DNA from 3 places in the Paenarthrobacter sp. NPDC089988 genome. Region 3 is predicted to be linked to each of the others. Evidence: riboswitches for the same ligand, from Rfam matches in the RefSeq annotation. Region 3 holds a riboswitch; each other region holds the start of a gene.
The links. Region 3 has a riboswitch for S-adenosylmethionine ahead of ACIPV6_RS13760 (homoserine O-acetyltransferase). Riboswitches for the same ligand answer to the same signal wherever they lie in the genome.

Region 1 (10,191 bases), on a different contig from region 3:
CGGCGACCCCTTGACGGTCACGCTGGTCAACGGCCGGCTCGAAGTCCGCCATCAACTGCAGGGACCCCAGGGCTGGTTCCGCAACCTGATGGGCACCGTGAACAACACAAGCACCAATTCAGTGATCGTCGGGATCGCGCTTCCACCCGGCGTCGATGTCGAGGCGGGGACAGTGAGCGGCGACGGCCTGGTCTCCGGCATCAGCGGCCGCGTGCGGCTGAACACCGTTTCGGGTTCCGTTATGGCCGATGGCACCAGCGGCGAACTGCACGTCAATACGGTCAGCGGCGAAGTCATCGCCCGCAACCACGACGGCGTCCTGACCGCCAAGAGCGTCTCCGGCGAAGTAACCGCTTCAGGCAAGTTTTCGAACGTGCGGGCCACGACCGTCAGCGGCGACCTCAGCTTCGATCTGCAGGACTACACCAGCGATTTCGGCGCCAATTCGGTCTCCGGCGACCTCACCATCCGTTTGCCCCACGATGTAGGCCTCGACGTCGTGGCGAAATCGGCCAGCGGATCGGTTGTCATCGACGATCAGCTCTATGCCCAGCCAGGCAGCAATGTCCACACGATCGTGGGCCCCGACGAGAAGCTCATGCTGCTGCGCACCAATACGGTCTCGGGCAAGACGTTCATCATGCACGCCACCGCACCGGCAGCGGAGGGCGAGCACCCGTTCCCCGGCGAAGCGGGTCTCTGATGCCCCCGGTCTTTGCCCACGGGGCGCTCCGCCTGTACCTTCTTGCTTTGCTGGAGGCAGCGCCCAAGCACGGCTATGAACTCATCAAGGCCCTCGGCGACCGCTTTGGCGGCACCTACTCCCCGAGCGCCGGAACCATCTACCCCCGCCTGGCCAAGCTCGAAGAGGAAGGGCTGGTGGCGACCGAGACCGAAGGCAGGCGCACGAAGTACCTGATCACGGACGCCGGCCGCGCGGAGCTTGACCGCCGGCGCCAGGAACTGGCCGACGTGGAAGACACCATCTCGGCCTCCGTCAGGCGGCTCGCCGACGATCTGCGGGCAGACATCCGAAGCAACATGCAAGGCCTGCGGGCGGACCTGGCGGCGACGGCGGAAGCTGCGCGGAGCAGTGCCAGGACGGCCACCGCGGCACCGGGGCGGCCCTCCGGATACTCGCCCGAGGGCCAGCGCATCCTCAAGGAAGCCGAGCTCATGGTGCAATCCTTCAGGGACGATGTCCGCGTGGAGCTCAGGAAGCACGGCGCTTCACACCCGCTCTCCCCCGTGACCTTGGAAACAGTGCGCACCGTGCTGGACCAAGCCCGCGTCGCCATCAGAAATTCGCTGCACGGCTGACCAGCACCGTCCCGGTTCGCTAGCCCGTGCCCGGATGTGCGAAACTGGAGGGCAGCTTTATTGAGTATCAATCATTGAAGGAGGCCAGCTATGAGCAAGCGTGCACGTAAGCGTCGTGACCGTAAGCGCGGCGGCGCGAACCACGGCAAGCGCCCCAACACCTAAGCACAGGCTTAGCGTCAAGGCTTAAACCGCAAGGGCCCCGGAAACCATCAGGTTTCCGGGGCCCTTGGCGTTCAAGGCCGAACCGGCATCAACAGGCCAAACTCAGGCGTCCACCGGCTTGATCGAATGGATCCTGTCAAGAATGGAGTTCTTGAGGTTTTCCGGTGCCGATTCGGTGCAGGAGCGCTTGACCATGGTGCGGATGAGGCACTCGAGGTCGTACTGCTCGGAGCATTCCTCACAACCGTCCAAGTGCTGCTTGATCTCGCTGAGGTCCTCGCGGGTCAAGGCGCCGTCGAGGTACTCATAAATACGCTGCATCCGCGTATCGTCGCAATCGCCCAATCCCTGGCAGTCGCTCATTTCGCTTTCTCCTGATTGTTGCTACCGGCCGAGGCCTGGTCTTCTGTCTGGGCATTGAAGCCCCGTTCGGCGGCATAGTCCGCCAGCATGTCCCGCAGCATCTTCCTGCCGCGGTGAAGGCGCGACATGACGGTACCGATGGGGGTGTTCATGATTTCGGATATCTGCTTGTAGGCGTATCCCTCGACGTCCGCGAAATACACGGCCAAGCGGAACTCCTCCGGGATGGCCTGCAAGGCGTTCTTCACATCCGAATCCGGGAGATGGTCCAGGGCTTCGGCTTCGGCTGAACGGAGTCCGGACGAGGTATGGGACTCTGCCTTGGCCAACTGCCAGTCCTCGATCGTGTCCGAGTTGGACTGCAACGGCTCGCGCTGGCGCTTCCGGTAGAGGTTGATGTAGGTGTTCGTCAGGATCCGGTACAGCCACGCCTTGAGGTTGGTACCCGGCTTGTACTGGTGGAAGGCCGAAAACGCCTTGGTATAGGCCTCCTGGACCAGGTCTTCGGCATCGGAGGGGTTCCGCGCCATGCGCATGGCCGCCGAGTACAACTGGTCCACATACTGCATGGCGTCGCGCTCAAAGCGCGCCCGCCGCTGTTCGGGTGTCTCCTTGGCAAGATCGACATCGGCTGCCACCCCGGCGTCGTCCAACGCTCCGGCTGCCTGGTCCATGGCCGCTGCGGCCGGTTCAATGGTGCTCATCGAAGCCAAGTCTACTGTCAGCTTCAGGGAATCCGGCTGCGCCGGTACCCGGGCCCCCAGTAAATCCAGGCGGTCCTCAACCAGGGTCAAAAAACCAACTCCGTTCGCGAAGCGGCAAACACCATGCCGCAGCCCGGTCTTCACCGCGCCTGATGTTCACAACGGGTCCCGGTGGGTAATTATTCCGCAAAGGTGCAAGACTAGAGCAGACTGCACCCCTTGAACACAACGCTCAGTGACTTTTGTGGCAAGCCATCCAGGAGGCAAGACATGTCAGTAATCCGTTTTCTCGCGCGGCCCATGCTCGCGTCCAGCTTTGTCATCGCAGGTTTGGACAAGCTCAAGAACGCGGACGATACTGCCCGGCAACTCTCGCCGGTCCTGCGCCGCGCCTCCGAGTCCCTGCCGTTCCCGGCTGATGAGAAGGTCCTTGCACGGGTGATCGGCGGCGCCCAGCTTGGCGCCGGCGCCCTGCTCGGCTTGGGTAAGCTCTCACGCTTCGCGGCCACCGTGCTGGCCGTGACATCCGCACTGAACACCTATGTCGAGTGGCGTTCGGCGGACATCAGCAGCAAGGAAGCCCGCGGCGCGCGCCGGGCCCAGCTTTTGAAGAACATTTCCCTCACGGGCGGCGTGCTGCTGGCATCGGTTGACACCGAGGGACGCCCCAGCCTGGCATGGCGCGCCGAGCACCTCGCCACGGACGCCCGCAAGGCAACGGGCAAGCAGATCAAGCGCGCAGACAAAGCAGTTCGCAAGGCCGTAGATAACGCAGTTGGAGCATAAGGAAGCATGACTGGTACCACCGCAGCAAACACCGACCCGAAGAACGGCACACCCCTCCCCCTGTGGCCCGCACCCTATGCCACAGGACCGGTGGATGCCACGGTGACGGTACCTGGATCCAAATCGCTGACCAACCGTTTCCTTGTCCTTGCTGCGTTGGCTGACGGCCCCTCCCGCCTGCGGGCACCACTCCATTCCCGGGACTCCGTGCTGATGATCCAGGCCTTGCGCCAGCTCGGCGCGACGGTCACCGAAGTACCCGGCGACGGCGACTACGGCCCGGACCTGGACATCACACCGATGGGTCCGTCCGAGGCGGGCGGGGAAACAGCCATCGATTGTGGGCTCGCGGGAACAGTCATGCGCTTCGTCCCGCCCCTGGCGGCCCTGCGCGCCGGCGTCACGGTGTTCGACGGCGACCCGCACGCCCGCAAACGCCCCATGGGAACCATCATCGAGGCTTTGGTCGCGCTCGGCGTGCCCGTCCGCAGCGAAGGCGGCAGGACGCCGTCGGCCCTTCCGTTCGCGGTGATGGGTTCCGGCGAAGTCCGCGGCGGGCACCTGGTCATTGACGCCAGCGCCTCCTCACAATTCGTCTCGGCACTGTTGCTGGTTGGCGCGCGTTTCACGGAGGGGCTGCACCTGGAGCACGTAGGCAAGCCGGTGCCCAGCCTGGACCACATCAACATGACGGTCGCTGTCCTGCGCAGCGTCGGTGTACAGGTGGACGATTCCGTACCCAACCATTGGAGCGTGGCCCCCGGTCCCATCAGGGCCTTCGACCAGCGCATAGAACAGGACCTTTCGAACGCCGGCCCGTTCCTCGCAGCTGCGCTTGCCACGCGCGGAACCGTCCGAATCCCCAACTGGCCCCTTGAAACCACCCAGGTAGGTGACCTGTGGCGTGGCATCCTGGCATCCATGGGCGCGGAGGTCGCACTGGAGGACGGGACCCTGACGGTTACGGGCGGACCCGAGATCCTGGGCGCCGATTTCGACGAAACCAGCGAACTCGCCCCTACCGTCGCTGCTCTGTGCGCATTGGCCACGGGCCCCTCCCGGCTCAGCGGCATCGCGCACCTCCGGGGCCACGAGACAGACCGCCTTGCTGCACTTGTGGCCGAAATCAACCGACTGGGCGGGAACGCCGAAGAGACGGCAGACGGCCTCATCATCCACCCGGCGGCCCTTCATGGCGGTGTAGTCCACAGCTATGCCGACCACCGCATGGCCACGGCCGGGGCCATCCTGGGCCTCGCCGTTGAGGGCGTTCAAGTGGAGGACATCGCAACGACGTCGAAGACCATGCCGGAGTTTCCGCAGATGTGGGCAGCAATGCTGGGCCGGACCCCGGCGGAGGCCTCATCGGGCGGGGCCACGAACTGACCATGGGCCGCGACGCACGCTCCTGGGACGAATCGGACGTACGGATCCGGCCCAACAAGAAGGGTTCACGCCCCCGCACCAAGGACCGGCCGAGCCACGACGACGCCGTGATCGGCAGGATCATCACGGTGGACCGCGGCCGCTATACCGCCGTGGTTGGTGAGGACACCGACAATGAGCGGGTGGTCATTGCCGCACGGGCCCGCGAACTGCGCCGGAACCCGGTGGTCCCGGGTGATTTCGTGGCACTCGTGGGTGATGTTTCCGGTGGCCCGGATACCCTCGCACGGCTGGTCCGCGTCGAGGAACGCCGGACGCTCCTGCGCCGCAGTGCGGACGACACCGATCCGATCGAGCGCGTCGTGGTGGCCAACGCGGACCAATTGGTGGTGGTGGTGGCTGCAGCGAACCCGGAGCCCCGCACCGGCTTCATCGACCGCGCACTGGTAGCGGCCTACGACGCCGGCATCGAGCCGCTGCTCCTCGTCACCAAGGCGGACGTCAAGGATCCTGCCGAACTGCTGGCCACTTACCTCAGCCTCGATTTTCCGGTCATCATCAGCCGCACGGCGGATTCGCAGGCCTCCGGCATCGACGCGCGTTCAGATGACGGGCTCTCCGCCCGTTTGGACAGCGACGCCGTCTCCCGCCTGCGTTCCCACCTCGACGGCAAGGTAACCGTCATGCTGGGGCACTCGGGCGTCGGCAAGTCCACCATGGTCAATGCCCTCACAGGTGCCGAACGGGCAACCGGCGGGGTTAATGCCGTCACCGGGCGCGGACGCCACACCTCGTCCTCTGCCTTGGCCCTCAAACTGGCGGACGCTCCTTCCGGTAGTTGGATCATCGACACCCCGGGCATCCGTTCGTTCGGCCTTGCCCACGTGGATGCGGACCGCATCCTGCATTCCTTCCCCGACCTGGAGCCCGGCACGGAAGCCTGCGACCGCGGCTGCAAGCATGACGCAAGTGCAGTGAACTGTGGGCTGGACGAGTGGGTCAAGCAAGGCAACGCCGGCCCGTCCGGTGTTGCCCGGCTGGCTTCGCTCAGGCGACTGCTCGGTGCCGACCCCCGCCTGGAAGCCAAGGAAACCAAGGAATTGGGCACCGTCAACTGAGGGTCGGAGCCTCACCTCCCCCGGCGCGTGAACGATCCACGATAGTTTGGTGGCATGACCCAACCCGTTTCCAGCTACAACGATGACTTGCGATTGGCCCACGTCCTGGCCGATTCCGTGGACGCCCAGACCATGGACCGGTTCAAGGCCCTGGACCTGCAGATCGAAACCAAACCCGACCTGACGCCGGTCACGGATGCGGACAAGGCCGCAGAGGAAGCCATCCGCGGACAGTTGTCGCGTTCACGCCCCCGCGATGCCGTCCTCGGCGAGGAATTCGGGAGCAGCGGCCACGGTTCACGGCGCTGGGTCATCGACCCCATCGATGGCACCAAGAATTTTGTCAGGGGCGTCCCGGTGTGGGCAACCCTCATCGCCCTGATCGACGAAGGCGAACCCGTGGTTGGCGTGGTCAGCGCACCAGCCTTGGGCAAGCGCTGGTGGGCGGCCAAAAGCATGGGCGCCTACATGGGTCGCTCGTTGGCCTCGGCCACCCGACTGAAGGTTTCCAACGTTTCCACGCTCGCGGACGCGTCGATGTCCTACTCAAGCCTGTCCGGATGGAAGGAACGCGGCAACCTTGACGAGTTCCTCGGCCTCACCGAGGACATTTGGCGTACGCGCGCCTACGGGGACTTCTGGTCCTACTGCCTGGTGGCCGAAGGCGCCGTGGACATCGCCTGCGAACCCGAACTGAACCTCTATGACATGGCGGCGCTCGTGCCTATCGTCACGGAGGCCGGCGGCCGGTTCACCTCCCTGGAAGGCGAAGATGGCCCGTTCGGCGGCAACGCGCTGGCAACGAATTCGATCCTGCACTCCGAGGTCCTGAAACGCCTCAACCCGGGAATCGACGACCTCCTCTGAATTATCGACGGCGGAAGCCTCCCCTGGGAGGCGTCCGCCGCACTTTATTCGCCAAATCTGCCATTTCCGCATCCTGCGTAACAATGCGCTTAACAAAGTGGACGGCTTTGTGTCCGGCATGCAGGGTGCCTTAATGTCTTCTTACAGGTCACGAGTGCCAGCGCTAAACCCCGGTTTGCTGGCCGGCAACCCTCCATTCGCGGTGGGGTGCCCCGGGTGACGACCAGGCCGGTCCGGAACGGATACGGCAAGCGCGGATCCCCCGCAAGGGGGTCCCTCTTGAGTGAGGTCCCATGAGCACTGTTGCGTTCGATTCCACCGTCCTTCCCACAGTCACGCAGGAAGCCGCGGCCGGCAGGCCCCTTGCTGCCGTCACCGGCGCGGAACTGCAGGCACCACTGATCCAGGGCGGTCACGTCCGCTACGCCAACCTGGACTACGGCGCTTCCGCGCCGGCGTTGACCATCGTGTCCGCGTACCTGAATGAGGTCCTGCCGTACTACGCGAGCGTGCACCGCGGCGCCGGATTCGCTTCCCAAATCAGCACGTCGGTCTATGAAAACTCCCGCGACATCGTGCGCGACTTCGTAGGCGGCCGCCCGGATGACTCCGTCATCTTTACCCGTAACACCACCGACTCCCTGAACCTGCTGGCCGGCTGCCTTCCGCAGATCGACGGTACGCCAACCGGCGAAGTCCTGTACCTGGACATCGAACACCACGCCAACCTGCTGCCGTGGCAAGGCGTGCCCCACCGCAGCGTCGTCGCTGCCTCCACATTGGCGGCCACCGTCGCCAACCTGCGCCATGAGCTGAGCCAGGGCGGAGTTTCCCTGCTCGCCGTCACGGGGGCGTCCAACGTCACCGGTGAAATCCTTCCCATTGCGGAATTGGCTGCACTGGCCCACGAATTCGGTGCCCGCATCGTGGTGGACGCTGCCCAGCTCGCTCCGCACCGCCGGATCAACATCGCCGAAGCGGACGTGGACTACGTGGTCTTCTCCGGCCACAAGCTGTACGCTCCCTTTGGTGCCGGCGTAGTGGTAGGCCGCCCCGATTGGCTCGACGCCGGAACGCCGCACCTTGCCGGCGGTGGCGCAGTCCGTGAAGCCCGTCTGGACTCCGTCAGCTGGGCTACGGGTCCGGCCCGCCATGAAGGTGGATCCCCCAACGTCCTCGGTGCCGCCACCCTGGCCCGGGCCACGCAGGTCCTGGCCGGCCTTGACCAGCAGGCCTGGCACGACCACGAGGCCGCCATCCGCTCCTACCTTGTGGAGGGCCTGCAGTCCATCGACGGGGTCACCGTCCACCAGATCTTCAGCGATTCCACGGACACCATCGGCGTGGTCAACTTCTCGGTGGAGGGATTCGACGCCGGCCTCGTGGCCGCCTACCTGTCTGCGGAACACGGAGTGGGCCTTCGTGATGGCCGGTTCTGCGCACACCCGCTCCTCAAGCGCCTCGGACTGCCGTCCGGATCCCTGCGTGCCAGCTTCGGTGTGGGCTCCCGCCTGGAGGACGCTGCCCGGCTGCTCAAGGGCATCCAGGAGCTGAAGGGCACCGGGCTGGGCTGGGACTACGTGGTGGACGAGGGCCGCTGGGTTCCCGCGAACGACCACCGCAGCTATCCCGAATGGGCCCCCAACACTCCCGGTACCGCGGGCGCTGCTCCCTGCATCGTGGACTGACCGCACTTTGCCTGAACCGGCCAGCCCTGCCTTGCTGTAAATTCGTAGGGTATTTCCGGCGTTCGCGGTAAAGGAGTCTGTACAGAGCCATGCGGTCCCAAGGCCCTTCAAGCGGTTCGCATCCACCAGGCGGGCCCAAGCTGCACGCGGTCCGGCGCAATGAACTGGGGCAGAGCTTCCAGGATGGCGGCGAGCACTACCATTCGGTGCGTCCCGGCTACCCCGCAGACTCCGTGGATTGGCTTCTCCCTGCAGGCGCGCAGTCCGCAGCCGACATCGGCGCTGGTACGGGGAAATTCACGGCGCTGCTCGTAGACCGCGGCCTTGAGGTTGCCGCCGTCGATCCTTCCACGGACATGCTGGCGCAGCTGCGCCTGTCGTGCCCCCAAGTCCATGCGTTGGAGGGTACCGCCGAGGCGAGCGGACTGGCGGACTCAGCTTTCGACGTCGTCAGTGTTGCCCAAGCCTGGCATTGGTGCGATCCCGTCAAAGCCAGCACGGAACTCGCCCGGGTGCTCCGTCCGCATGGCGTCCTGGGCCTGATCTGGAACCAATTGGATACTTCCCTCCCATGGGTGCACCGCCTTTCACGCATCATGCATGCCGGCGACGTACACAAACCGGGTTTCCGGCCGGCCATCGGTGCGGAGTTCACCGGCTTGGAATGCCATGTCACCCGTTGGGAGGACCCCGTGTCCCCCGAGGACATCATGGAATTGACCAAGTCGCGCAGCTATTACCTTCGAGCCAACGAGGCTACCCGTGCCAAGGTCATGGGAAACCTGGAGTGGTACCTCTACGAACACCTCGGCCACGCCCCTGGCCAGACCCTGGCCCTGCCGTACGTGACGCAGACGTGGCGGGCCCGCAAGGCCTGAGGCGCCCACCCACGGTAGGCTTGGAGCGTGAAGACCAGTACGCCCTCCTCCTCGATCGAGGACTACGTCAAGGTCATCTACTCCTTCACTGAGTGGCAGGACAAGCCCATCACGTCCTCCCAGTTGGCCCAACGGCTGGGCGTAGCCAATTCCTCGGTGTCCGAAATGGTGCGCAAGCTCAAGGACCAGGGCTTGGTGGACCACCAGCCCTACAGCGCCATCCGCTTGACGCCCGACGGCATGCGCCTCGCCTTGGCCATGGTGCGGAGGCACCGGCTCATCGAGACGTACCTTGTGGAGGAACTCGGCTACCGTTGGGACGAAGTCCACGACGAAGCGGAAATGTTGGAGCACGCAGTCTCGGACACCTTCATTGAACGCATGTCCGCCAAGCTGGGCCACCCCGTCCGGGACCCGCACGGAGACCCCATTCCTTCATCCGATGGCTCCGTGGAGCTCCCGCACGCCTACCGCATGATTGAACTGGACCAGGGACACGCAGGCCGCATCACGCGCATCAGCGACGAAAACCCGGACCTGCTCCGCTACCTGGCCGCAGAGGACATTGCCCTGGACGCCCGGATCGAAGTCGTAGGCCGCAAGCCCTTCGGTGGTGCCTTGGTGGTACGGATCGGCAGCGGTGCCCAGCGCCGGGAGTACGACTTGGCGGACGAAATCACCTCGGCCCTGTGGGTGCAGAGCACCGACGTGCACGAAGGCTGCGTCCTCGCTGACCACTGAGCCGGCCACCGCCCAAGGTCAGGACGCCGCCCCCAGCGGACCGCCGTCGTCGGATGCTTGATCCGGAACCGCGGCAGCAGCGTCATTACGCACCGGGTTGCGTATCCCGACGACGGAAGCCACCGCCCCCAGCAGGAACAGGCCCGCGGTGACCAGCAAGGCGTTGTACAGGCCC
Region 2 (10,191 bases), on a different contig from region 3:
AGTGAAAAGGGCTGGACGCAAGGACAACTCGCTTCTGAGCTGGGAACCAGCCAGAGCGCCATTGCTCGCATGGAACAAGGCAGGCAAAACCTGAGCCTCCGGATGATCGAACGACTCGAAGCAATCTTTGGCCGGTCCATCGTCAAAGTGGGCCGGCCCCAAATGACGCACCTCCGGGTTGAAGGCGGCCGCACCCTCTCCGGGGAAGTGGACGTCAACAGCAGCAAGAACGCAGGCGTCGCCCTGCTCTGTGCCAGCCTCATCAACCGTGGCACCACTACGCTCCGGCGCCTGGCCCGGATCGAAGAGGTCAACCGCATCGTCGAAGTGCTGACGTCCATCGGCGTCGAATGCACCTGGCTCAACGGCAGCGACCTCCGCATCCGCCGGCCCGAGGTCCTGGATCTTGGATCGATGGACGTGGACGCGGCCCGCCGCACCCGCAGCGTGATCATGCTCCTCGGCCCGCTCCTGGATGAAACCAGCGAGTACCAACTGCCCTACGCCGGCGGTTGCGACCTTGGCACCCGTACTGTGGAACCCCACATGCAGGCATTGCGCGAATTCGGACTGACCGTGGAGGCCAAGTCCGGTTTCTACTCCGTGGCCGCTCCTCCCGCTGACGGGCACCACCGCTCCTTCGTGCTGACCGAACGTGGCGACACCGTGACGGAAAACGCGATCATGGCCGCCGCGCACCGCGAGGGCACCACCGTGATCCGCAACGCCAGCCCCAACTACATGGTCCAGGACCTGTGCTTCTACCTGCAGGGGTTGGGCGTAGGCATCGATGGCATCGGCACCACCACGCTGCGGATCACCGGCCGTCCCAGCATTGACGTGGACATTGAATACTTCCCGTCTGAAGACCCCATCGAGGCCATGTCCCTCATCACCGCCGGCATCGTCACCAACTCCGAGGTGACCATCCGCCGCGTGCCGATCGAGTTCATGGAGATCGAACTCGCCACGCTGGAGCAGATGGGCCAGAAGCTTGAGGTCTCCGGCGAGTACAAGGCACGCAACGGCCGCACCCGCTTGGTGGATGTGACTACCAAGCCTTCGGAACTCCGGGCTCCCCAGGACAAGATCCACCCCATGCCGTTCCCTGGCTTGAACATCGACAATCTCCCGTTCTTCGCCGTGATCGCTGGCAACGCCGAAGGCCAGACCATGATCCACGACTGGGTCTACGAGAACCGCGCCATCTACCTGACGGAGCTCAACAAGCTCGGCGCCCAGGTGCAGCTCCTGGACCCGCACCGGATCTACGTCAATGGACCCACCAAGTGGCGTGCGGCGGAAATCGGCTGCCCGCCGGCCCTCCGTCCGGCGGCTTGCCTGCTCCTGGCCATGCTCGCGGCCCGTGGAACCTCCGAGCTGCGGAACATCTACGTGATCGAGCGCGGCTACGAGGACCTGGCCGAGCGATTGAACACCATTGGCGCGAAGGTGGAGTACTTCCAGGACTAGCCAGGCTGGCGCACCCGTTCGCGCCATTCGCTCCCTTGGCTCGGCCCGGCCGCGCCGGTTTCCGCCGGTCGCACCAGGTCTACCTGGTGCGACCGGCGGGAAGGGGTGCGCGGCCGGAGCGCGGAGCGCAAAATGGAGCATGCGGACATTCGGGGTTGAGGAAGAACTGCTCATCGTCGATCCCGTGACGGGCGAGCCGTTGGCCCTCGCGGATGCACTGCTCAATGGGAGCCACCCGCAACAAGCAAGTACCGGGCTCAGCTACGAACTCAAGCTCGAGCAGATCGAAACCCAAACGCGGCCGTGCCACAGCTACGCAGACCTCCTGCACCAGATCCGGCGCGGCCGTGCCATGGCCAGCGAAGCTGCCCGGAAACACGGCGCCCGCATAGCAGCCCTCGGCACGTCCCCCTTGGCCTCCGCGACGCACACCACGCCCGATCCCCGCTACGCCGAGATGCTGGAGCGGTTCGGGTTGACGGCCCATGAACAATTGACGTGCGGCTTCCATGTGCACACCTCGGTTGAGTCGCCGGAGGAAGGGGTGGTGGTGCTGGACCATATCCGCGACAAGCTCGCGGTCCTCACGGCCCTGAGCGCAAACTCTCCCTACTGGCGTGGCCTTCCCACGGGCTTTGACAGCTACCGCATCCAGGCGTGGAACAGGTGGCCCACGTCCGGTCCGTCCGCAGTGTTCGGTTCGTTGACGGCCTATCGCCGAATGGTGAACCGGTTGCTGGACACCGGCGTGCTCCTTGACGAAGGCATGATCTACTTCGATGCGCGTATCTCGCGGAACCACCCCACAGTCGAGGTCCGGGTGGCCGACGTCTGCCTTCGGTCAGAGGACGCGGCCCTGGTTGCGGTACTGGTGCGGGCTTTGGTGGAAACGGCCTCCTTGGAAATGCTCGACGGCGTTGAGCCCTCCTCGGTGCCCACGGCGCTGCTGCGCATGGCCAGTTGGCAGGCCAGCAATGTAGGCCTCCGTGGAGACCTGCTGGACTTCGGGGAGTTCCGTCCCGAACCGGCTGCCGAAGTAGTGTGGGCCCTGGTGGACTACCTGAGCCCGGTCCTTGACGATCAGGGCGAGCTGGGCCTGGTCAAAGCCGGGATCGCGGACATCCTGGAGCGCGGAAACGGTGCCCACGAGCAACGAGAGGCTGTGACGCGTTTCAACCGCAAGCACCAGGGGCACCCGGAGAGCCCGCCAACCCCGGAAGCCCTCGCGGCCGCCGTCGGGCATGCCGCCAGGGTGACCGTGCGCGGAGCCTCAGCCGACGCGCACAAGGAACCCGGGCCGGTGCTCACAAGAGTCCGGCGGCTCTAGGGCGCGCAGGCGTGGCCAAGCGCGTCCAGGGCCTCGCAGGCTTCGTCTGCCCCGCTGTTGGCTGGGGTTCGCCGGTCCATGAAGGTTAGACCTGTTTGAGGGCCTTCTCCAGATCCAGGATGAGATCGTCCACGTCCTCAAGGCCTACGGACAACCGGACCACACCATCGCTCAACCCGATCGCTGCGCGACCCTCCGGTCCCATGGCGCGGTGCGTGGTGGTGGCCGGGTGGGTGATGAGGGACTTGGAGTCGCCCAGGTTGTTGGAGATGTCGATGACGCCCAGCCCGTCCAGGAGCGCGAATGCAGCTTCCTTGGCTGTGCGGCCACCGGACGGAGAGAGCTCGAACGTGAGCACGGTTCCGCCGGCCTTCATCTGCTTGGTGGCGAGCTCGTACTGCGGGTGCGACTTCAGCAGCGGGTACTTGACCCAGCTGATGGCCGGCTGCTGCTCAAGCCACTCGGCGATCTTCAGCGCGGAAGCCGAGCTGTGGTTCACGCGCAGGCCGATGGTCTCCAGGCCCTTGGTGAGCACCCACGCGTTGAACGAGGAAAGGGAAGGCCCGGTGTGGCGCATGAGCTGCTTGACGGGGCCGTCGATGTATTCCTTGGTGCCCAGGATCGCCCCGCCCATGACGCGCCCCTGGCCGTCGATGTGTTTGGTGCCGGAGTAGACGATAACGTCCGCGCCCAGGTCGCCGCAGCGCTGCAACAGGGGAGTGGCGAAGACATTGTCGACGACGACAGTCGCCCCCGCGGCATGGGCCAGTTCGCTGACGGCCGCGATGTCCACGATCTCCTGCATCGGGTTGGACGGGGATTCGAAGAAGACGGCGGTTGTGGGTTCAGAGAGCGCAGCGCGCCACTGGTCCAGGTCCGGACCGTCCACGAAGACGGTCTCCACACCCCAGCGTGGCAGGATCTCGTTGAGGATCACAAAGCAGGAGCCGAACAGCGAGCGGGCGGCAACCACACGGTCGCCGGCACCCAGCAGGGCACCCAGGGCCGTGAAGACCGCGGACATGCCGGACGCCGTCGCAAAGCAAGCTTCGGTGCCTTCGAGGAGGCGCAAACGCTCCTGGAAGGTGGCCACGGTCGGGTTGCCGTAGCGCGAGTAGACGAAGCGCTCGTCTTCGCCCGTGAAGGCGCGTTCGGCGGCCGCGGCGGATTCGTACACGAAGCCGGAGTTCAGGAAAACCGGCTCTGCGGTTTCCTGGAAGTTGGTACGGTCAAGGCCACCGCGGACGGCCTGGGTGTCTGGGCTCCAGCCGGCGGCGTCAGGATTGAAAGTCACTTTTAGTCGTTCCCCAGGTTCGTAGGCAGGCCACGGTTCTTCCAGCCGTTCACGGTTCGTTCGCCGTAACGGTCGGGTTCGCCTTCGAAGCCTTCAAGGACGTTGTAGGCAGTGAAACCGGCCTGGGTGGCGGCGATCGCGGCTGAGATGGAGCGCTGGCCCGAGCGGCAGATGAAAACGAGCTCCACGCCGTCGCCCTCTGGGGCCTGCTGCAGCAGGTCCTCGAGGAACCGCGAGTTCGGGATGCCACCGGCGAGGTTCCACTGGATGAACAAGGGATCGTTTTCCGTGGCCTTGGTGTCCGGGATGCCGATGTGGGCCCATTCGCCCTCGGTGCGCACGTCCACCAGGATGGCGCCGTCTTCAAGTTTTGCCCATGCGTCCTGCGGGGTCAGGTCACCTGCGTAGCTCATGCGTGGCCCTCGAATGCTTCCTCGTCCTCGTAGTTGTCCAACTCGTCCACGGCGCTCGCCACGGCCGCGTCCGCACTGGCCACTGCAGCGGGCAAAATGACGGCCTGTGCAACGATCACGTCAGTGCCATTGAACGTCGCTGCGGGATTTCCGTGCAGGACGTAGCCCTCAGCCAGGGCATTGCTGATCCGTTCGCAGAATTCACGGGTGTCGGGGCCTGTGATCAGGCGGTACGAGAGTTTTTCTTCAGTAGTTTCAGGCATTCGTGGTGCTCCTCAGTCACGCTTGCAGTTCGAAGTGTCGAATACGCCGAGTAGTCACCTGAGGCACCCCGCCGCGGGAGAGGGTTGCCGACCAGCAAGTCAGGGCTTAACGCTGGTGCTCATTACTCAAGAAAAACGTAACATCCACAGCCATGGCCCCGCATTTGGTGACGATGCCGCCGTCGTCATGTTGCGTAACCGGCGTGGCTCACCCGCTCCGCAGCGAGCGGACCGCAGCGCCGATGGTGGGAAAGAAATGGTCCGGTGTGAACCGCGCCGCAGAGCCGAGGCGCAGGAGTTTGTCCTTGACCGGTCCCTTGAGTTCGGCGAAGACCAGGTTGACGCCCTTCACCGCAAGCCACTCATCCAAGGTGACAAGGTCATCCAAGGCGGTGGTATCAATCCCGGTGATGGGTTCGGACGCCAGGACAACGTGGGTGATGCCTTGGGGTGCGTCGCCGAGTTCCTCCCGGACGAAAGTTGCCAGTACCTGGCCGTTTCCAAAGAAAAGGGGAGCATCGAAGCGAAGGATGAGGAGTCCCGGAATCCGCTGGCCTTCGGGGTGCCGGTCGAGGTCGTGGTAGCCGGGAAGGCCTTTCTCGGCACCGAGCTCCACGCGGTACGGATCCCACGCCCGGCGGACGAAGTCCAGCAACGCCAACGCGATCGCAACCACTATGCCCTGCAGGACGCCCAGCGTCAGGACGCCCAGGAACGCAGCGAGCATCACCACGGACTCACTGCGGCTTAGGACAAGCAGCCGCTTGACTCCGGAGGGATCCGCGAGTGCTATGGCGGCCGCTATGACGACGGCGGCGAGCGTCGCCGAGGGCAGGTATTGGGTGACTCCCGGGGCCAGGAGCATAAAGGCCAGTACCAACACCGAGCCCACCACCCCGGTCATCTGGGACTTGGCGCCGGCATCCACGGCTACCGGGGTCCTGGATGAACTTCCGGAAATGGGAAAGCCGCCCAGCAGCCCGGTGGCAGCATTGGCCGCTCCGAGTGCTGCCATCTCCCTGTTGCCGGACACCCGCTTGCCCTCCTTGGCTGCGAGCGACTGTGACAGGACGCCGGTGTCCGCAAAAGCCATGAGGGCAATGCCTGCCGCCGCCGGCAGCAGCATAAGGACGTCGGCCCATTCAAGGCCCACCAGCGCGGGCGCCGGCACTCCCTGCGGCAGGACCCCGGCCACCTTTACGGCACCACCCAGGCCCAGCACAGCCGTAGCCACGCATGAGCCCACAACGGCGAACAAGACCCCTGGCACCTTCCACTTCATGAGCTTCGGGATCCAAATGAGCGCCAGCGAACCAACCCCCAGCAGCAGTGCGGGGACGTTGACACCTCCGGTGACTACCGCGGAGGTGACCTGTGCCAGCTTCTGCCAGATGTCGCCGTCGGCCTCTATCCCCAGGAAAGCCGGCAGCTGCGAGAGGGCCACCAGCAGCGCGATCCCGTTCAGGTACCCCAGCCGGATGGGCTTGGAGAGCAGGCCGGTGATGGTCCCCAGTTTCACTGCGGAGCCGGCCAACATGATGGCTCCCACCAGCAACGCCAGAAGTCCCGCCAGAGCCACGGATCTTTCGCTGCTCCCGGCCGCCAAAGGGATCACCGCCGCTGCGATAAGGGGCGCCAGGGCGGAGTCGGGCCCGAGGACCATGATGCGGGAAGGACCCACGACGGCGTACACGAGGAGGGGAACGACGGTTGCATAGAGCCCGGTGACAGGCGGCAGCCCGGCTGCCTGCGCATACGCCATGCCCGCGGGGACCAACAGCGCGAACAGGGCCGCGCCCGCCACGATATCGTGGCGGATCCATTCGCGTTTGTAGCCCTTGTGGGCCCGGAAACCACCGAGCCGCTTCATGGCTGAGTGCACGTTGGCCGAGGCGCCCATACACAGATCATTCCGGACGGGGCGTGCCGGGGGAAGGCCGGGGAGGGCCCCAAAATGTGACGCCGCGGGAGCATAATTGACGCAGTACGACCCCCTGTAACTTCGCATGAAATCAGGTCGCGGTGAACGGACACAGCAGTTCTACACTCAAGCCCATGCTGCATTTTGGATGGTTCGTGGGCCACGGATTCGGAGTCCAGGGCTGGGGGACTCCCGGCTACGGCCTGGGCTACGACTGGAAGAAACCCGCGCTGTACCAGGAGGCTGTGAGGGCGTTTGAGCGATCCGGGCTGGACCTGTTCATCATCGAGGATTCCCTCACCGTCCCGGATACGTACGGCGGCACGGCTGAGGTGTCCTTGGCCCACGCGTCCTTCGCGCCGAAGCACGACCCCCTGGCCCTGGTCCCGTACCTGCTCTCTGCTACGGAGCATTTGGGCATAGTCCCCACTGTCAGCGCGTCCTTCTACCCTCCCTTCACCGCTGCCCGCCTCCTGGCTACGCTCCAGCACTTCTCCGAAGGCCAGCTTGGCTGGAACGTGGTGACCTCGGGAAGCGACCTTGCCGCCCAGAACTACGGGCTGGACCAGCAGATCGAACACGACCTCCGTTATGAAAAGGCGGAGGAATTCGTCGACGTCGTCAGGCGGCTGTGGCGGAGCTGGGAACCCGGCGCTGTGCTGGAGGACGTCTCTGCTGGTGTCTTTGCCGACCACACCAAGGTGCACCCAATCAACCACCAGGGGGATTTCTTCAAGGTTCGTGGGCCGCTCAACACGGCGCCGTTGCCGGAGGAACCGGTGCTGGTGCAGGCCGGGGCCTCGCCCCGCGGCAAGGCCTTCGCCGGCGGAAACGCGGACGTGGCGATCGCTTTGGCGCGCGGAGTGGACGGCATGAAGGCCTACCGCGATTCCATCCGGGCCGAGGCATCGAAAGCCGGGAGGAATCCCGACGACGTCAAGGTCCTTTTCGTCCTCAAGCCCACCGTGGTGGGGTCCACGGCAGAGGCGGAGGACCTGAGGACGCAGCGCCGGGAGCTCACGCAGCGGGACATCGACAGCCAACTCAACTCGATCTCCTACCTCTCCGTGATCGACTTCAAGAAGTTCGACCTCGACGAGCCCCTCCCCACCCTGAGCACCAACAGCAACCAAGGAACACTGGAACACTTCTCCAAGGCAGCCCCTCCAGGGTCCACGTTGCGCCAGATCCTTCAAGCGCGCAGCGGGGGAGCGGGAGACTCGATCATTGGCACTGCCTCGGAGATCGCCGATTACCTCGAAGAGACCGGCGAAGCTGTTGGCGGCGACGGTTTCCTCTTCTCCGGGTTCGTGGATCCGGTGACGGTCCACTCCGTGCTGGACAAACTCACGCCGGAGCTTCGGCGCCGCGGACTGTTGAGGAGCAGTTACGGCAACGGTGGCTTCCGCCAAAACCTCCTGGACTTCTGACATGGCACCCGAGCCCAAGGAACTGGTGATTGGGGCCGCCGCGCTGCCTCCCGAGCGCTTGGCCCATGTCGCCTCTGATCCTGCGTTTCACGTGAAACTCAACCACGATGCGTTGACATTGATGGGCCGTTCACGGGAAGTCGTGGAACGGACGGCCGCATCCGGGCAACGCGTCTACGGGCTCAACACCCTGCTGGGTTCCGGGCGGGACACTGTTGTGGAGGAGGAGTCCGTCCTCAGCTACCAAGTGCAGGTGGTCCGCTACCACAACAGCGGAGTGGGCCCGTATCTGGACCTTGCCGCCGCCCGGGCCGTCATCCTCGCCCGGCTCATCGGTTTCAGCCGCGGCGGTTCCGGCGTCCGTCCCGAAACGGCCGGCTTTTACGCCGAACTCCTGAACCGCGGGGTGCATCCCGCGATCCCGAGCGAGGGCTCAGTGGGTTCTTCCGATCTGACCCAGCTTGCCGCCGTGGCCGCCGTCGCCATCGGTGAAGGCGAAGCCTTCGACGCCGACGGCACCCTGATGTCCGGCGCCAAGGCGCTCGCCGACGCCGGGCTGCAGCCACTCACGCTCGCGGCGGGGGAGGCGTTGGCCCTGGTCAGCGCAAACAGCTACTCTGTCGGAGCCGGAGCGCTCGCGCTGTTGCGCCTGCAGCACTTGGCGGAGCTTGCCGACGTCGGGCTTGCGCTGTCCCTGGAAACCACCGCAAGGTACGACGGCGGCGGGAACCTGAGTCCCTTTTCGTCGGTCATCCAGGCGGCCAAGGCGGTGGACGGGCAGCGCGAATCGGCCGCCGCTGTCCGCCGGCTCTTGGCCGGTGGGTGGTTGGAAGACGTCCGTCCCGAGGTCTCCGTGCAGGACGCCCTGTCCTTCAGGGCCGCGCCGCAAACCCACGGGGCGTTCCGGGCCCTGGTTTCGCAGCTTCGCTCGGCGCTCGACGTGGAGTTGAACGGCCGCGGTGACAATCCCTTGGTGGATATTGAGTCCGGACAGATGGTCTCCGGTGGGAACTTCCAGCCGATGCAGCTTGCTTTGTCCTTCGAAGGCCTTCGCCTGGCCTTGGCGCATGTGGGGATCTCCAGCGAACGCCGGATCGCCAAACTGTACCCGCCGCAGCGTTCCATCCGGGCCAAGCACCTGGCCGCCGCGGCCGCCGGATCCGGGCTGGCACACGAAGAGCTTCCAGGCTTGCTGTGGTACTCCGCGGCCGGTCTGCTGGCCGAACTCAAGTTCCTCGCGGCTCCGGCCACCCTTGGAGCGCCAACCCTGTCCGCCGACGTCGAAGACCATTCGACGCTCGCGCCACTTGCCCTGCAGCAACTCGAAAAGTCACTCGACGCCTTGGAGAAACTCCTGGCCATTGAAGCCCTGACGGCGTCATACCTGCTGCTCGAAGCGGGAGCCGCGCAACCGCTCGGGAAAGGGACTGCCGCCGTCGTGGGTCGCTTGGCTGATGTGCTGGCGGAGCGGCCGTCGGCGCCTGAACTCGTTGAACGGGCATGGCGTGGGCTGCGCGAGGCAGTGGCGGAGGTACGGGTGGGGCAGAGGCCAGACCAGGTGCGCAGCTTCCGGGACACGGACGTTGCCCCAGCGGAAGGAGGCGGAACATGGTGACCACGGCAGCCCGCAGGCACGGGGTGCATGCTGCAATGGAGGCGCCCGACGGGCTCGACGCCTCCGTGTTGGAAAAGGTGGGAAATACCCCGCTGGTGAAGTTGGAGAAGCTGGGCAGGGGCCTGGGCAGCAGCATCCACGTCAAGCTTGAGTCGGAGAATCCCGGCGGATCCATCAAGGATCGCACCGCGTTGAGCATGGTTCGGGCGGCCGAAAGATCCGGTGAACTGCGGCCCGGAGCCACCATTGTGGAGAGTACGTCTGGCAACACGGGAATTGGCCTTGCACTGATCGGACACCTGACCGGACATCCCGTGGTGGTGGTAACCGGGGACACTATTTCCGAGGAGAAGCTCGCCGCACTCCACAACTATGGCGCCCGCGTGATCCTGACTGACTGGAACGCGCCCTCGGAATCGCCGGAGAACGCCCGGGCAGTGGCTGCCCGGATCACC
Region 3 (10,191 bases):
GGAGCCCACGATGCCGCCCGTGGTGGCCAGCCCAAAGGCGTGCGTGGCGAAGTTGAAGTCCGCCCACGTTGTTCCGGCCTCCGCCCTCGCCGTTCCGGCTTCCGGATCCACGCGGACGCCTGTGCGGTTCACGAAGTCCAGCACCAGGGCGTCATCCCAGGTCCCGAACCCGGGTGCGCTGTGCCCGCCGCCACGGATGGCCAAAGGCATGGCGTTGTCCCTGGCGAAGTTGACGCCCGCAATGACGTCGGCCACCTGGGCCACCCGGACGATGCCCGCCGGGCGTTTGTCCACCATCGCGTTGAAGACGGACCGCGCAGAATCGTAGTCGGGATCTTCCGGAGTGATGAGTTGGCCGCGCAACTGTTCCCGCAGCCCATCAAGGGCCATTGCATTCATTTGTCCACCACCGATGAAACATGTGAGACCGGGATGTTCCCACGCCGGTTCCCTCCAGCTACGGCGGCGCGGGGTTTACGTCGTCATGCCTACTCCTGCGCTGTGGCGGCGTCAAGCATCTTTTGCTTGCCACCTACCGGGCGTTAAACAGCGGATCCCGCCGGCGCAACGAAGTCGTGGTGCCGGCGGGATCCGCAATCCGCGCGATAACCGTTCAGTCGCTCACAATGAGCGTGTCCGCGCCGCGCACGTGGGCCTTGCCGGACTCCAGCAGGGGCTTCAGGACACCGCGCAACGCGGCCATGGACTCGTCCACTTCCAGGAGCACCGGGTGCTGGTGGGCGATCAGGGCCAACAGGTCCCGCACGGCGGTTTCCGCGTCATCCGGCGCCAGCTGGGGATCATGCCCCAGGAAGACGTCGGAGGGCTCCTCGGTGTTGCCCTGGGCATAGCTGATGGCGAACGCCTGGATCTTGCCCTTCCTGGATGCCGGCACGCCCTCACCAAAAGCACTGGCCTTGGGGGCGCGCAGGACAATCGCACCGTGGGCCCCCGTGAGGTCATGCAGGAAAAGACGCTGCACCGTGGCGATGCTGAGCTCCCCCGGGCTGTCCCAGTGGTGCACGGCGGAGTAGTAGCGGCCCACGACGTCGCTCAGTTCCACAGACCCGGTAGCCAGATCCTCCACGCGCTCGGCGGCAGCTTCCTCGGAGCCGTCGCCGAACCTCGGCAGCTTCAGCGGCTCGGGGTCCACCACCACCAGTTGTGAACGCTGGATGGGTCCCAGCCCTGCCGCCTCCGCGAAGGCGGCACCCGGCGTGCCCGGCTCCACCTTGCTGCGCAGCGCGGAAACGCCCGACGGCGCGTTCCCGGCTTCCGCGCGCAGCATGGCCAGGAGGGTGGCACCGATTCCGCTGCGGCGATGATCCTTGGCCACCTCGATGTAGGCCCAGAGCCGCTCCGGATGGAGGGAGGCCTCGTGGACCACACCGGCCGCCACGGGGATGCGGACACCGTCCACCACATCCTCTGCCACGATGCACCGGCGCCACGGCTGGTTGCCGGAAGGCGCCAAGGCAGCACGGAACTGTTCCGCAGGGAGGGTCTCCGGGTCGCCCCAGATCTCCAGGAGGGCGAGGTCGTCGCCTTCCTTCCATTCGCGGTATTCCAGTGCCACGCCTAGGCGCCGATCAGACGGGCCGCCAAGTACGCTTCCACCTTGTCCAGGGAGACGCGCTCCTGGCTCATGGTGTCGCGCTCACGGATGGTGACGGCCTGGTCCTCGAGGGTGTCGAAGTCCACGGTGATGCAGAACGGCGTGCCGATCTCGTCCTGGCGACGGTAGCGGCGGCCGATTGCGCCGGCGTCGTCGAAGTCGATGTTCCAGTTCCTGCGCAGCTGCGCACCAAGGGCCTTGGCCTTCGGGGACAAGTCCTCGTTGCGGCTCAGCGGCAGCACGGCGGCCTTGACCGGCGCCAGGCGCGGGTCCAGCTTCAGGACCGTACGGACATCCACACCGCCCTTGGCGTTGGGGGCTTCATCCTCGGTGTAGGAGTCGATGAGGAACGCCATGAAGGAGCGCGTCAGGCCGGCCGCGGGCTCAATGACGTAGGGCGTGTAACGCTCGTTGGTGGCCTGGTTGAAGTAGCTCAGGTCCGTGCCGGAAGCCTTGGCATGGGTGGAGAGATCGAAGTCGGTACGGTTGGCGATGCCCTCAAGCTCGCCCCACTCCGAGCCCTGGAAGCCGAAGCGGTATTCAATGTCCGTGGTGCCCTTGGAGTAGTGGCTCAGTTTCTCCAGCGGGTGTTCGAAGAAGCGGAGGTTCTCTTCGCGGATGCCAAGGCCCGTGTACCAGGCCATGCGCTCCTTCATCCAGTACTGGTGCCATTCTTCGTCCGTGCCGGGTTCGACGAAGAACTCCATCTCCATCTGTTCGAATTCACGAGTGCGGAAAATGAAGTTACCGGGCGTGATCTCGTTGCGGAAGGACTTGCCGATCTGGCCGATGCCGAACGGCGGCTTCTTCCGGGACGTGGTGAGGACGTTGTTGAAGTTCACGAAGATGCCCTGCGCAGTCTCGGGCCGCAGGTAGTGCAGGCCTTCTTCGCTGGCTACCGGGCCGAGGAAGGTCTTCAGCAGTCCGGAGAACTCCTGCGGCTCGGTCCACTGGCCACGGGTGCCGCAGTTGGCGCAGGCAATATCCGCCAGGCCGTTCTCGGCAAGGCGGCCCTTCTTCTCCTCGTACTCTTCCTCGAGGTGGTCCGCACGGTAGCGCTTGTGGCAGGAAAGGCACTCCACCAAGGGATCGGAGAAGACCTCCACGTGGCCGGAAGCTTCCCACACCTGGCGGGGCAGGATCACGGAGGAGTCCAGGCCAACCACGTCTTCGCGGCCGCGGACCATGCTCTGCCACCACTGGCGCTTGATGTTTTCCTTCAGTTCCGCGCCGAGGGGGCCATAGTCCCACGCGGAGCGGGAGCCACCATAGATTTCACCGGCCTGGAACACGAATCCCCTCCGCTTGGAGAGGGAAATGACCTGGTCGAGGACGGATTTTGCTGCCATGGGTACTCCATATTTCTACAGGGCCGCTGGGTGCGGTCCGCGGTGGTTTGAACTGTGCAGGAAGCTGCGTGTCCTAGCCTACCGGCCTTTGGCGGCCGACCTCCCGGCAAAGGATCCTTTGGGCCATGGGAGCGTGGCCACAATGATGGCCGCGAGCGTCAGCAACGTACCCAGCACCGTGGGCAAGGCGACCACCGTCCCGGACGTGGGGATCACGACGTCGAGCATCAACGAACCGACCAACTGGCCGGCAATCATGCCCAGCCCCGTGACCAGGACGCCGAGGCTGCGGACCAGCAGCGCCGCGAGGCCGATCGCCACGCAACCCAGCGGGCCGCCAAGGTAGTACCACCATTGCGCGGGCAAAGGATTGCCGGCCCCGGCAACCGCAACCTTGACCAGCCAGGCGATCCACAACACCACCGAACCGGCCAGGAAGTTGACCAGGGTGGTGGCCAGGGGTGTTCCGTAGTGCACCGTGGCTGTTCCGTTCATTGCCTGCTGGAAGCTCATCAGGAAACCCGCCAGGAGCGGCAGGAGAACCGGCAAAAGCAGCGATCCGACGTCGGACGAGCCGCCAAAGTGCGGCGAAACGGCCCACACAACGGCCGCGACGGTGAGCACGCTGCCCAGGACCCGCAGCCCTGTGAGGGACCGTTTGCCGCCAGGGGCAATGCCCAGGCGGTCCACCAGCAGGCCGCTGAGCGTTTGCCCGGTCACGGAAGCCACCGTGAACAGAGCCACACCGAGGAGTCCCACGGTGAACGATTGGGCGAAGACGAAGAAGGCACCCACGGCACCGGCCATGACGTAGAACGGCGGAAAGCTGCGAGCGCGGACCGCGGGAACAATCCGTGCCAGCCCCGCCCTGCCTTTGGGGGTGGCCAGGGAAATCGCGGCGATCACCACCAGGCCCGTGGTGAAGCTCACTACCGCGGCGGCGATGCCATCGTCCAGGGTGCCGGCCAACGCTCCATTGATCCGTCCCTGGACCGGGAGTACCAGTCCCGTCAGGACGGCGAGGGGAAGGCCAAGGGCAAGCGGAAGGCTGGAACGGCGGGTAGGGTGCGGCACTGACACCACACTACTTCAGGCATCATTGCTGTATGAGCAACCCCGAAATCGACGAAATCCCCATCCGCGACGACATGATCCGCCTCGGCCAACTGCTGAAGCTCGCCAACCTCGTTGAGGACGGCGTGGAAGCCACGGAGCTCATCAAGAACGGCCTGGTCAAGGTCAACGACGACATCGAAGAACGCCGCGGCCGCCAGCTCCACGCCGGCGACACCGTCACCGTCAACGGGCAGACGGTCCGGATCGCTGCTTCCTAGCTGAGGACCTTGTGGGTGAGGAACTCGCCCACGTGACCGATCTCCTGCTGGTTGATCCCGTGCCACATGCCGGTGTAGAGCACCTTGGTGAGGTCAACGTGCTGGCGTACCCAGCCCATGGTGTAGTCGATCTTGTCCGGCGTGATGACGGGATCCTGCTGGTCGCGGCCCCAGAAGAACGGGACGGAACCGTCCAGTTCGTCGTCGCGGAAGGCAGCGTCAGCGCCGGCGTCGACCACGAAACCCGAAAGCCCGACGACGGCGGCGAAGTCCGCGGGACGATACCGGAGCATGGTGGTTGCCATGGCCATGCCCATGGAGAAGCCCAGCAGTGTCACCGAGGAGTGGTTGGCTTTGACGGTGTCCAGCCACTCCAGCGCGTACTCTGCGGCCAGCTTCACGGCATCGAGGGAGTAGTCGATGGAGGCCGTCAGCGGGAACCAGGTGAAGCCGGGGCCCATGGGCATCGGGGCGCGGAGGGCGGCCACCACGAATCCGTCCGGCAGCACTCCGGCAAGGCTGAAGAGGTCGTCCTCGTTGGAGCCGTAGCCGTGGAGCAGGACCAGGAGCGGCTTGCCCGCCCTGTCGGCTTCGTCGTGGGACCACAGGACAACGGGCGCGGGGAATGCAACGGCTTCAGTCATGGGTCTATTCTTGCAGTTACCCATGGGTAACAACCTACGGTGACGTAGGTTCGCAGACACGAGTTCACAAGGCAGGATAAGACAAGTGAGTGAGAGCGATTCATTGGTAACGCCCGGCAGTCCGGTAGAAACGCATCCTTGGAGCCGCTACGTGGCGCTGGGTGATTCCTTCACCGAGGGCATCGGCGACCCCGAGCCGCAGAACCCCGGAGGCTTCCGTGGCTGGGCGGACCGGGTGGCCGAAGAGCTGGGCCGCGGCCATGACGATTTCGCGTACGCCAACCTTGCCATCCGGGGCCGCCTGCTGCAGCAGATCGTGGACGAGCAAGTTGGCCCGTGCCTGGAACTGCAACCGGACCTGGTTTCGATATCCGCTGGCGGCAACGACCTCATCAGGCCTGGTGGCGATCCGGATCTCCTGGCTGAGAAGCTGGACGCAGCGGTCCAGGAACTCAGCTCGGGCGGCGCAACCGTGGTGCTGTTCAACGGACCGGACACTGCTTCTTCGGTGCTCAGCCGGATCCGCGGCAAAGTGGCCATCTACAACGAGAACCTCCGGACGGTCGCTGCCCGCCACGACGCCATCATCGCGGACATGTGGTCCTTGCGGCAGCTCGCCGACACGCAGATGTGGGACGAGGACCGCCTGCACTTCTCGCCCCTCGGACACCACACGATCGCGATGATGGTGCTGGAGGCGTTGAATGTCCGTCACACCCTGGAGCCGCTGGTCCCCAAACCCCTCCCGCCGAGGACCTGGCGGGAAGCTCGATCCTCGGACCTTGTGTGGGCGCGCGAGTACTTTGTGCCGTGGGTGATCCGCCGCCTGCGGCACCAGTCCTCGGGCGATGGCATCACGCCAAAACGTCCGACGCCGGGACCCGTCTTCGGGCCCAACGTCACCGGATTGCCGCGCGGCTAGCGTGGGTGCACTGCAGCCCGATGACGTTGTGCGGCTCCGGCTGCGCCGTCAGCAACTCCGGGCCCCTTTCGCGGAGGGTGCCCCCGATGCGCTCAAGAACCTCCTCGCCGTCCAGGCCCAGGAGTTTCCCTACGCGAGGTGGTCGCTGGCGCAACGGACACCCGAAGCTTCCGCTGCGGACGTGGAGGAACTCGTGGCGGACGGCACCATCCTGCGGACCCACATCCTCAGACCCACCTGGCATTTTGTGCACCGGGACGATCTCGGCTGGCTGATGGCGTTGTCCGCAGACCGGTTGCACCAGGGAAACAAGGGAATGTACCGGCAGACCGGAGTGGACGAAGCCTCAGCCGCCCGCAGCGGAATCATCCTGGCCGGGGCGGTGTCCGGCGGGGCGCACAAGACACGCGAGGAACTCTCCGCGGTCCTGGAGGAAGCGGGCTTCCCGGGCAAGGGACTTGGCTTCGTGTACCACCTCATGCACGCAGAGATCAGCCGGATCCTGGTCAGCGGAACGCCCGTCCGTTCCTCCGGGGGTACCCTCAAGCAGACGTACGCGCTGTTCGGGGAACGGGTACCTAAGCCTGGACCTGACGCTTTGGACGCCGATGGACGGGACCAGGCGCTGGGCCAGTTGGCCTTGCGGTACTTCACCAGCCGTGGCCCGGCCACTGTCAAGGATTGCTCGGCGTGGTCCGGCCTGACAATGAAGGACGTGAAGCGCGGCCTGGACGTAGCATACGACGTGTCCCCGGGGTCCCTGGCCGCACTCGGGATCGACGGGCTGGACTTCTACCTGGCAGCGGAGGATGTTACCGGCATGGAACCGTCCCGGGCGGCTGGCGCAGGTCCGGAGGCTGGCTCAGGTCCGGACGCGGCACTCCCCCGGGTGGACCTCATCCAGTGCTACGACGAGTACGTCATGGGCTACTCCCAGTCCCGGCACTACCTCGGCGGCGTGGCACCCTACTTCCCGGAAAACGGCGGCCCCATGCACGTAGTCCTGCTGGATGGCAGGCTGGCCGGCTGGTGGCGGCACGGATTCGCCGGCAACACCTGCGAACTCGACGTGCGGATGAACCAGCCCGCCACGCCCGCCGTCCAGCGGGCCCTCGAGGCGGAAGTGGACCGGTACGGCAGGTTCCTGGGCATGGAAGCCCGGCTGGCCTGACGGCAATGCCCGTTGGACAGCCGGCCCAGTGCCCGGCCTAGGCGAAGAAGGACTCCCGCAACTGCGCCGAGAGCTGCCCGATCTCCGTGAGGAAGCCGTCGTGGCCGATCGGTGCCTCGATAACATGCACCGGAACGTCACCCGGCAGCGCCGCCGCAAGTTCGCGGGACTGCGCCGGGAAGTACAGCCGGTCCGTGTCCACCGCTGCGATGAAGAACTCGGCCGTGGTGCGCTCCAGCGCTTCCTCCAAAGAGCCGCGCCCCCGGGTGACATCGTGGCTCATGAGGGCCTCGGTGATGGCGATGTAGCTGTTGGCGTCGAAGCGGCGCACCAGCTTGGTCCCCTGGTGGTCGAGGTAGCTTTCCACCTGGTAGCGACCACGCTTCCCCAGGATGGCGGCGGCGAGCGGAGTTTCCTGGTGCTGCGCTTCGCGGCCGAAACGGACATCCAGTTCCAGGGCCGAACGGTAGGTGATGTGGGCGATCCTCCGGGCCAGGGCGAGGCCGGCCTCGGGCGCGGCACCCTGGTAGTAGTCGCCGTCGTTGAAGTTGGGGTCCTGGCGGATGGCGAGCGTCTGCGACTGGGCGAAGGCGATCTGTTCCGCGGTGCTGTAGGCACCCACGGACACCACCGCACAACGCTTGACCCTGTCCGGGAACGTGACGGCCCATTCGAGCGCACGGGCACCTCCCATGGAACCGCCCAGGACGGAGTGCCAGGCACGGATTCCCAAGGCGTCCGCGAGGCGGGACTCGGCCTCGGTAGTGTCACGCAGGGTGACCAGCGGGAAGCGGGAACCCCACGGCCGTCCATCGGGCGCGGCCGAGGAGGGCCCCGTGCTGCCGTAGCAACCACCCACGATGTTGATGGAGATGACGAAGAACCGGTTGGTATCGATCGTGGCGCCGGGCCCAACCAGTTGTTCCCACCAGCCATCCTCGTCCGTGGCACCACGGGCAACGTGGGTGCTACCGGTCAGGGCATGCTCCACCAGCACGGCGTTCGAGGCATCGGCGTTCAGTTGGCCCCATGTTTCGTAGGCCAGCACAACATCGGGAAGGAAACCGCCGGCTTCGAGTTCCAGCGGGCCCACGTGGGCAAACTTGACGGTTCCGTCTGCTTCCTCGGATGTGGGAAGGGCTGTAGCAGTAATGGTCATTCCTTTGACACCTAACCTCGCGCTTGCCCACCGCCTTTCGTGCGGCAGGCCAGGTCCTCACCCGGGGCACCCCACCGCGGAGGAGGGTTGCCGGCCAGCAAGCCGGGGCTGTCACTGGCACTCATGACCTAATACGTAAGAGTCTAGGAAGAACACAGCCGTTCTGGCGAAGAATGTGACAGCTGTGTGACGGTTTGGGGCATCTTCGTTCATTAAAGAGCACTCGGGGGCGCCGCCCGGCGAATAATCGACAGCCGGGCAGCGCCACCGCATGTCACAGCAGTTCCGGCGTCAGGCGCCCTTGGCTGCGCGGAAACCGGATTCGAGGTCGGCGATGATGTCATCAACGTGCTCGATGCCCACCGCGAGCCGGACCAGTCCCGGAGTAACGCCGGCTACAGCCTGCTGCTCCACGGTCAGCTGGCTGTGGGTGGTGGACGCGGGGTGAATCACCAGGGACCGGATATCGCCGATGTTGGCCACATGCGAGTGCAGTTCCAGGGCGTCCACGAACCGCTTGCCCGCTTCCACGCCGCCCCTGATGGTGAACGCGACAACCGCACCGGTACCACGGGGGCCATACTTGCGGCCACGCTCAAACCAGGGGCTGGACGGCAGCCCCGCAAAGGCGACGGATTCGACGTCGTCATGGGCTTCCAGCCATTCGGCCACTTTGGTGGCGTTCGCGACGTGACGCTCCACGCGCAGGCTCAGGGTTTCCAGGCCTTGGGCAATGAGGAAGGCATTGAAGGGCGAAACCGCCGAGCCGAGGTCGCGCAGCAACTGGACGCGGGCCTTCAGGATGTAGGAAAGGTTGGCGCCGAGAGCGCCGTCCTTGCCAAGGTCGCGGGCGTAGACCAGGCCGTTGTAGCTGGGGTCCGGGGTGTTGAAATTGGGGAAGCGTTCCGGATCCTTGCCGAAATCGAAGTTTCCGGAGTCCACAATGACGCCGGCAATCGCCGCGCCGTGCCCGCCCAGGTACTTGGTGGCCGAATGGACCACGATGTCCGCGCCCCATTCGATGGGACGGATAAGGTACGGCGTCGAGAGCGTGTTGTCCACGATCAGCGGAACGCCGGCTTCATGGGCCACCTTCGCGATGCCCTCGATGTCCAGGACGTCCTGGCGCGGGTTGGAAACCACCTCGCCGAAGAACAGCTTGGTGTTCGGCTGGACGGCGTTGCGCCACTGCTCGAGGCTGTCCGGGTCCTCGACGAAAGTCACGGAGATCCCGAACTTCTTCAGGGTGTGGGCCAGCAGGTTGTAGGTCCCGCCGTAAAGACTGGGGCTGGCCACCACATGGTCGCCGGCCTCGGCGATGTTGAGGATGGCGAAGGTTTCCGCGGCCTGCCCGGAGCTGAGGAGCAGGGCGCCCAGGCCACCCTCGAGGCTGGCGATCCGCTGCTCCACGGCATCCTGGGTGGGGTTGCCAATGCGGGTGTAGATCGGGGCAAGCTCAGCCAGGGCGAAACGGTTGGCGGCGCTCTCGGCGCTGGGGAACACAAAGGACGTGGTCTGGTAGATCGGAAGCGACCTGGCTCCGGTGGCGGAATCGGGTTCCTGGCCTGCGTGGATCTGGCGGGTTTCGAAAGACCATCCTTGGGACATTGCGTTCTCCTCTTCGTGGCGCACGGGTTTGCGGTGGACAGTGGGTGCTTGGAACTGCGGCCAGTCTAGGAAGGCTCCGCGGCATTGCACAGCTTTGTGACGAAGACAGTATTTTTCGGTCCTCGGGCGTCATTCCGGCGTCCCGCCACGACCCCCGCCATTGCCCTTCCATAACATCCCACCTTGGTTAGGCTTGACTTAGCTGAGACCCGAATCACAAAGTGCCAAGATGAAGCCATGCGCATGGATCACGTCTCTTACGCTTGTGAACGAGATGGCCTTCTGGCCACGACAGAACGAATTTCCGCAGCATTGGGAGTGGACGCAGTCCGGGGCGGAGTGCACCCGCGCTTCGGTACCCGGAACATGATCATTCCCCTCGCGGACAA

Region 1: linked by a shared signal. The riboswitch ahead of ACIPV6_RS05190 (aminotransferase class V-fold PLP-dependent enzyme) and the one ahead of ACIPV6_RS13760 (homoserine O-acetyltransferase) in region 3 are both predicted to bind S-adenosylmethionine.
Region 2: linked by a shared signal. The riboswitch ahead of ACIPV6_RS12600 (DUF1737 domain-containing protein) and the one ahead of ACIPV6_RS13760 (homoserine O-acetyltransferase) in region 3 are both predicted to bind S-adenosylmethionine.

Annotation. Positions count from the first base shown of each region.
Region 1 is NZ_JBIVGD010000002.1:412,006-422,196, reverse strand. Features, by position in the region: gene ACIPV6_RS05235 (DUF4097 family beta strand repeat-containing protein) at 1-703, shown strand, start outside; gene ACIPV6_RS05230 (PadR family transcriptional regulator) at 703-1,320, shown strand; gene ACIPV6_RS05225 (50S ribosomal protein bL37) at 1,411-1,485, shown strand; gene rsrA (mycothiol system anti-sigma-R factor) at 1,588-1,848, opposite strand; gene ACIPV6_RS05215 (sigma-70 family RNA polymerase sigma factor) at 1,845-2,642, opposite strand; gene ACIPV6_RS05210 (DoxX family membrane protein) at 2,823-3,338, shown strand; gene aroA (3-phosphoshikimate 1-carboxyvinyltransferase) at 3,345-4,724, shown strand; gene ACIPV6_RS05200 (ribosome small subunit-dependent GTPase A) at 4,727-5,842, shown strand; gene hisN (histidinol-phosphatase) at 5,897-6,709, shown strand; SAM riboswitch class IV at 6,856-6,969, shown strand; gene ACIPV6_RS05190 (aminotransferase class V-fold PLP-dependent enzyme) at 7,003-8,397, shown strand; gene ACIPV6_RS05185 (class I SAM-dependent methyltransferase) at 8,487-9,275, shown strand; gene ACIPV6_RS05180 (metal-dependent transcriptional regulator) at 9,303-10,016, shown strand; gene ACIPV6_RS05175 (MFS transporter) at 10,035-10,191, opposite strand, start outside.
Region 2 is NZ_JBIVGD010000009.1:123,513-133,703, reverse strand. Features, by position in the region: gene ACIPV6_RS12620 (UDP-N-acetylglucosamine 1-carboxyvinyltransferase) at 1-1,473, shown strand, start outside; gene ACIPV6_RS12615 (glutamate--cysteine ligase) at 1,613-2,800, shown strand; gene ACIPV6_RS12610 (O-succinylhomoserine sulfhydrylase) at 2,886-4,094, opposite strand; gene ACIPV6_RS12605 (rhodanese-like domain-containing protein) at 4,097-4,507, opposite strand; gene ACIPV6_RS12600 (DUF1737 domain-containing protein) at 4,504-4,770, opposite strand; SAM riboswitch class IV at 4,784-4,897, opposite strand; gene ACIPV6_RS12595 (SulP family inorganic anion transporter) at 4,979-6,670, opposite strand; gene ACIPV6_RS12590 (NtaA/DmoA family FMN-dependent monooxygenase) at 6,793-8,121, shown strand; gene ACIPV6_RS12585 (aromatic amino acid ammonia-lyase) at 8,123-9,736, shown strand; gene ACIPV6_RS12580 (PLP-dependent cysteine synthase family protein) at 9,730-10,191, shown strand, end outside.
Region 3 is NZ_JBIVGD010000010.1:164,470-174,660, forward strand. Features, by position in the region: gene ACIPV6_RS13720 (FAD-binding oxidoreductase) at 1-399, opposite strand, end outside; gene ACIPV6_RS13725 (GNAT family N-acetyltransferase) at 614-1,576, opposite strand; gene ACIPV6_RS13730 (glycine--tRNA ligase) at 1,579-2,964, opposite strand; gene ACIPV6_RS13735 (DMT family transporter) at 3,043-4,047, opposite strand; gene ACIPV6_RS13740 (RNA-binding S4 domain-containing protein) at 4,071-4,298, shown strand; gene ACIPV6_RS13745 (alpha/beta hydrolase) at 4,295-4,942, opposite strand; gene ACIPV6_RS13750 (SGNH/GDSL hydrolase family protein) at 5,028-5,864, shown strand; gene ACIPV6_RS13755 (winged helix DNA-binding domain-containing protein) at 5,875-7,035, shown strand; gene ACIPV6_RS13760 (homoserine O-acetyltransferase) at 7,073-8,194, opposite strand; SAM riboswitch class IV at 8,209-8,323, opposite strand; gene ACIPV6_RS13765 (bifunctional o-acetylhomoserine/o-acetylserine sulfhydrylase) at 8,486-9,826, opposite strand; gene ACIPV6_RS13770 (VOC family protein) at 10,040-10,191, shown strand, end outside.